Linked DNA regions of Simiduia agarivorans SA1 = DSM 21679. The main gene of each other region encodes a partner of the protein of the gene in region 2 in a complex. Links are inferred from orthologs where the notes say so. Each region holds a gene or a part of one and is shown on either strand. Other genes may lie near its edges. The genes, in order: trxB and trxA.

Region 1 (3,136 bases), 1.8 Mb from region 2 along the record:
TTGGGGGGTACATGTCGCCATCCTTATGTCTGGCAGCAATATAGCGAGCATACAGCGCGTAAAACTCGTCGGAATCGCCAGACTCTAATACTTCAAGCCTCAGGTCCTGATTGCGTTTGAGTACGCGCCGTTGACTTCGACTGGGACTGAATTGGGTCACGGGGATCCGCATGGGAATACAGGCGTTGCACTGCGCACAGTGGGGTCGATAAACATGCTGGCCCGAGCGCCGAAAACCCAGTGCAGAGAGGCGCGAATAGAGTGATTTGTCTACCTTGGCATCCGGGTCGATGAAAACCGTAGTGGCTTCGCGCTCGTCGAGATAGCTGCACGCATGCGGATGGGTTGCAAAAAGCTTCAGGTTTACAGAACTGCTCATGTTGGCGAATTCAAACGTCCATCAATTGTTCACTGTACACCCAGTCGGGCTTTAACGGCAGGTGACAGCTTTTAAGCATAGCGTTAAATTCCTGACGCGACCGAAGCGTCGCCCCCATGGAGGCTAGGTGTTCCGTATGCATTTGGCAATCGATCGCGTGTAAACCCCAGTGCTGTGCATGGCGGGCGAGGGCCGCCAGTGCGAGCTTTGAGGCGTTAGGTACATTGGAAAACATGGATTCGCCAAAGAACATGCCCCCCAGATGCACACCGTAAAGTCCACCCACCAGTTGGTTGTCCTGCCAGACCTCCACCGAATGGGCTATACCCTGACGATGCAAGCGCACATAGGCTTCAATCATGCTCGGCAGTATCCAGGTTTCCGGGCGAGCACTACTGCAGTGTTTTATTACCTGCTGGAAATCGGTATCAAACCGAATCTCAAAGCGGCGTTGACGAATGAGTTTGCGCAGTGAACGACTCAGGTGAATGGCCGAAGGTAGCAGGACCATGCGCGGGGCAGGGGACCACCAAAGGATTACCGACTCGTCGTCAAACCAAGGGAAAATGCCGCGCTGATAGGCGGCAATCAACCATTCGGGGCTCAGCTCTCCGCCCGCGGCCAACAGGCCGTTGGGTTCATCGAGTGCACTGGAGACCGGTGGAAAGTGGGGGGCGCCAGGTTCAAGCCAGGGGATCAAATGTCAGCTCCACGCCAGCGCCCAAGAGGTTTTACAGGTCGTCCAGGTATTTTTCAGCGTCCAGCGCGGCCATACAACCTGCACCGGCTGAAGTGATCGCCTGGCGGTAGATGTGGTCTGCCACGTCGCCGGCAGCAAAAACACCGGGCACGGAGGTACTTGTGGCGTTGCCGTGCAAACCGGATTTGACCACGATGTAGCCGTCTTTCATTTCCAGCTGGCCGGCAAATATGTCGGTATTGGGCTTGTGACCAATAGCGATGAAGGCGCCCTGGGCGTCCAGATCCTGAGTGCTGCCATCCTGTGTGGATTTTACCCTCACGCCGGTGACGCCAGCATCGTCGCCAAGCACCTCTTCCAGCGTGTGGTTCCAAAGCAACTTGACGTTGCCATTTTTGGCTTTCTCGAACAGCTTGTCCTGCAGAATCTTCTCAGAGCGGAGCGTGTCGCGACGGTGAATCAGGGTCACCTCAGAGGCTATGTTGGAAAGATACAGGGCTTCTTCGACGGCAGTATTACCGCCACCAACCACCACAACCTTCTGGTCTTTGTAGAAGAATCCATCGCAGGTGGCGCAAGCGGAAACACCGCGGCCCATATACGCCTCTTCGGAAGGCAGGCCAAGGTATTGGGCGCTGGCACCCGTGCAAATAATCAACGCGTCGCAGCTGTAGGTGGACGAACCTTTCAGCAGAAAAGGGCGTTCGTTCAGCTTCACTTCATCTATATGGTCGAAAATGATCTCGGTATTGAAGCGTTCTGCGTGTTGCTGCATCTGGACCATCAGATCGGGGCCCTGGAGGTCGTGAACACCACCCGGCCAATTCTCCACTTCGGTGGTTGTGGTAAGCTGGCCGCCCTGCTGCATGCCGGTAATCACCACCGGTTTTAGGTTGGCGCGGGCTGCGTAAATGGCAGCAGTGTAACCGGCTGGGCCAGAGCCCAGAATGATGAGGCGATGGTGCTTGATGTCGCTCATGAATGTGTCCTGATTGGCAGTAAATGAGGTCTGAAGTTTAGATTGGGTCGATAGGGTCAGAATTCTAGGGCCTTGAGCAAAATAGGCCAATTGTCTGGCCTTATCTATTGGATTGCAGCAGCCTATAGGCTCAAACAATGGCTTTTCTTTACATTAAGAAAGGCGTATAACGTGCTGATTATTAAGTAATAATAGCTCCTTCACAAGATGGGGCGGGAGTGAGAACCGTTTGAAAGCAGCTGAACAGACTCAGCCGGTAAACAGACTCGTGGGCAGGGCGGCCACTGAAGGTTCCCTTATTGCGTTGGTTGTTATTTGCACCTTTCTGACCATGGTACTGGCCACTTATGACCCGGTGGATCCCGGTTGGTCCAGCACGGGTATGAACCGGGCCGTCGCCAATGCCGGTGGACCTTTTGGTGCCTGGCTTGCGGACGTCTGTATGTCTTTGTTTGGTTACATGGCCTATGTGTTTCCGCTATTGCTGGCCTGGCGTGCCTGGGTCATTTTCCGGGACCGGAAATCCGGCCGGGGCTTTGACGGGCTCATGATGGCATTGCGGACGCTGGGGCTGGTGCTGCTGATGATCGGCGGCACAGGCCTGATCGCATTGCAGCAAAGCGGAGATAGTGGGCTGCCATTTTCCCATGGGGGGCTGTTAGGCGCTTCTGTATCGGCGTCACTCGATACGGCATTTTCCTTTTCTGGCGCGACACTGATTCTGCTGGCCTGTTTGCTGTTCGGGCTGACGGTATTTACTGACCTCAGCTGGATCAGGCTGATGGACGCCACCGGCAGGATTACGCTGGATAGCATAAACAAAGCCGCGACCCGGTGGACCGAATGGCGCAAGACAAAAGCTGAAAAAGAACAAGTTCAGGCCAATCAGAAAGCGCGTCGTAAAGCCATTGCCGCGCAAGTAGAGAAACAGGAAAAGCGGGAGCCCATTCTGATTGAGCAGCCGGTAAAGAAACCGGTGCCCAGCCCACGCGTGGAAAAAGAAAAGCAACGGTCGCTGTTTGTGGACACCACGGTCGATGGCGAGCTGCCGAAGATCGGCCTGTTGGATGAGGCCGAT
Region 2 (3,256 bases):
ACTTCGTCCATTTTGGAACCGGTGTCTACCAGTGCGGTGGCTACGATGGTCAGGCTGCCGCCTTCTTCGATGTTCCGCGCGGCACCAAAGAAGCGCTTGGGTTTTTCCAGCGCATGTGCATCCACACCGCCGGTCAGCACCTTACCGGAGGACGGAATCACGGTGTTGTAGGCGCGTGCCAGACGGGTAATGGAGTCCAGCAGGATCACCACGTCTTTCTTGTGTTCAACCAGGCGCTTGGCCTTTTCGATCACCATCTCGGCCACTTGTACGTGGCGGGCAGGTGGCTCGTCGAAGGTGGAGGCGACCACTTCGCCGCGCACCGAGCGTTGCATTTCTGTTACTTCTTCGGGGCGCTCATCGATCAGCAGAACGATCAGGTGGCATTCCGGGTTGTTGCGGGTAATGGCCTGAGCGATGTTCTGCATCATGATGGTTTTACCGGCTTTGGGCGGGGCCACAATCAGGCCGCGCTGGCCTTTGCCGATGGGCGCAATCAGGTCGATGATGCGGCCGGTGAGGTCTTCGGTGGAGCCGTTACCGGCTTCCAGTACCAGGCGCTGGTTCGGGAACAGGGGCGTGAGGTTCTCGAACAGGATCTTGTTGCGGGAGTTTTCCGGTTTGTCGAAGTTAATGTCGTTAACTTTCAGCAGCGCGAAATAGCGTTCACCTTCTTTGGGTGGCCGGATCTTGCCCGAAATGGAGTCACCCGTGCGCAGGTTGAACCGGCGGATCTGGCTCGGCGACACGTAGATGTCGTCGGGGCCGGCCAGGAAAGAGCCATCGGCAGAGCGCAGGAAACCAAACCCGTCCTGGAGAATCTCAAGAACCCCGTCGCCGTAAATGTCTTCGCCGCTTTTGGCGTGGCGCTTGAGGATGTTAAAGATAATGTCCTGCTTGCGCGAGCGGGCGAGGTTTTCAAGCCCCATCTCTTTGGCGATATCAAGCAGTTCTTCAATGGGTTTGGTTTTCAGATCGGTCAGGTTCATAAACGCGTGTGCTGTATGGAAAAGGTTTGCGCTATCCACCTGGGCCCGGGAAGGTCCGGTGGTGCAAAAGGGTTAACGAATGTCTGTATTCAACAGGTTGTGTTGTCCTGGGGGCAATGTAAGCGTTTTGGGCTTGCGCGTCGGCGGCGGGCGCATTGCCTGTGTCTGAACATTCCCGGGGTATTCCAAGCGGTTGCGGCCGGTTCTGGGGCCTTTATTCAATGTGGCTTGGGGGAAAGGTCAGACGGGGTAAAACAAATGCTAATGCAAGATGGCCTGAGTATAAACACTAATTCTGGATAGTGCAAAAACTGAACGCCGCATAAGCGACGTTCAGTGGCATCCGGTCAGATGGCGGAGTTGATGAACTCGACCAGCTGGGATTTGGACAGCGCGCCCACTTTCATGGACTCCATCTGGCCGCCCTTGAAGATCATCAGGGTCGGAATGCCGCGGATGTTGAACTTGGCCGGGGTTTCTTTGTTGGCATCAACGTCCATCTTGGCAATGGTGATCTTGCCGGCCAGCTCGCCGGCCAGTTCGTCCAGTACCGGGGCGATCATCTTGCAGGGGCCACACCAGGCTGCCCAGAAATCGACCAGAACGGGGCCTTCGGCCTTGAGTACGTCGTTCTCAAAGCTGGCGTCGGATACGTGAACGATAGCGTCACTCATTGGGGGTTCTCCATCAGTAAGGAAAATCAGCAGGGCTCAGGGGCTGCATGATAATGATTGAGCATAGCAGGTACAAGGCGCTGCTGTACTTGTGGTGTAGCAATAGTGGGGTTTGTCCGGCGCTTTTAAACCCCTTTGGCACAAATTTGCGTCAGGTCAGTTCGCCCAGCAGTTGCGATTGAGACGCCTGACCGGAATTACCCGTGCGCTCGTAATCGCCGGTGGGTGACAATTCCCAGCCCTGGCGGGTGTCGGACAGATAGGTGTCGAGATCGGCCAGCAGGCGGCGGGCGAGGGCGGGTTCCTCAACGGGAAACACCACTTCGACCCGCCGGTTGAGGTTGCGCTCCATCAGGTCGGCGCTGCCGCAATAGAGCCCGGGCTGGCTGTTGGCAAAGTAAAACACCCGGCTGTGTTCCAGAAACCGGCCCACCACCGAGGTGACCCGGATATTGTCGGAAATGCCTTCCACGCCGGGTTTCAGGCAGCACATGCCGCGGATAATCAGGTCGATGGCCACGCCGGCCTGGGATGCCCGGTACAGCGCCTGAATGATTTTAGGTTCGGTCAGGCCGTTGCACTTGATGATAATGCGGCCACTGCCACCCTCATCCACGGCCTTGATCTCGGCATCAATCATGCGGATCAACTGCCGCTTGAGGGTAAAGGGTGCGTTCAGAAGCTTCTGGGGTCGCTCGGTTTTGCCCATGCCGGTGAGCTGCTGGAAAATAATGTGCACGTCCGCACCGAGCACCTGATCGGCCGAGAACAGGGAGTAGTCGGTGTACAGGCGCGCATTGCCGCTGTGGTAGTTGCCGGTACCCAAGTGCACGTAGCGGCGCAGTTTGCCGGCCTCGCGCCGGACAATCAGGATCATCTTGGCGTGGGTTTTGTAACCCACCACGCCATACACCACCACGGCGCCGGCTTCCTGCAGTCGGCTCGCCAGCTCCAGGTTTTCCTCTTCGTCAAAGCGCGCGCGCAGCTCCACCACGGCGGTTACTTCCTTACCGTTGCGGGCCGCTTCCAATAGCGCATCCACGATGGGTGAACTGGAGCCGGTGCGGTACAGGGTTTGTTTGATGGCCAGCACATCCGGGTCCTTAGCGGCCTGACTGAGCAGTTCCACCACCGGAGTAAAGGACTCAAACGGATGGTGCAGCAGCTGGTCGCGGTGGGCGATGGCCTGAAAAATATTGTCTTTGCGGGTCAGGCCCTTGGGAATGGTCTGGACGAAGCTGGCGTATTGCAGGTCGGGCCGGTCGATCTGTTTTTCGGCATCCATCAGGCGCTTGAAATTCACCGGGCCATTGACCATGTAGAGCTCGGCTTGCGAGAGCCCGGTTTCGCGCAACAGGAAATTCACCAGCGGTTCTGGGCAGTCGTCCACCACCTCCAGTCGCACCGCATTGCCGAACCGGCGCGAATGCAGTTCGCCTTTGAGTGCGCGCGCCAGGTCGGCCACGCCTTCGGTGTCGAAGTCGAGGTCGGCATTGCGGGTGATGCGGAACTGGTAGCAGCCTTTGATTTCCATGCCGGGAAACAGCTTGTCGGCATTGGCGTGAATAATGGAGGACAAGAATACAAAATGAT

The links.
Region 1: the proteins of trxA (region 2) and trxB are in contact, whole or in part, in a crystal structure (PDB 1F6M), measured with the Escherichia coli proteins. The link is inferred for Simiduia agarivorans SA1 = DSM 21679 from one-to-one orthologs.

Annotation. Positions count from the first base shown.
Region 1 is NC_018868.3:689,299-692,434, reverse strand. What follows is about bases 85-2,893. They hold trxB (thioredoxin-disulfide reductase), read right to left. Parts: upstream 2,059-2,893; coding sequence 1,111-2,058; downstream 85-1,110. Other genes in these bases: M5M_RS03075 (DNA translocase FtsK), read left to right, coding at 2,288-2,893; aat (leucyl/phenylalanyl-tRNA--protein transferase), read right to left, coding at 390-1,079; M5M_RS03090 (arginyltransferase), read right to left, coding at 85-379. In the rest of the region: more of M5M_RS03090, read right to left, coding at 1-84; more of M5M_RS03075, read left to right, coding at 2,894-3,136.
Region 2 is NC_018868.3:2,535,017-2,538,272, reverse strand. What follows is about bases 1-2,929. They hold trxA (thioredoxin TrxA), read right to left. Parts: upstream 1,664-2,929; coding sequence 1,337-1,663; downstream 1-1,336. Other genes in these bases: ppk1 (polyphosphate kinase 1), read right to left, coding at 1,815-2,929; rho (transcription termination factor Rho), read right to left, coding at 1-989. Outside these bases: more of ppk1, read right to left, coding at 2,930-3,256. UniProt on the Escherichia coli protein: Participates in various redox reactions through the reversible oxidation of its active center dithiol to a disulfide and catalyzes dithiol-disulfide exchange reactions.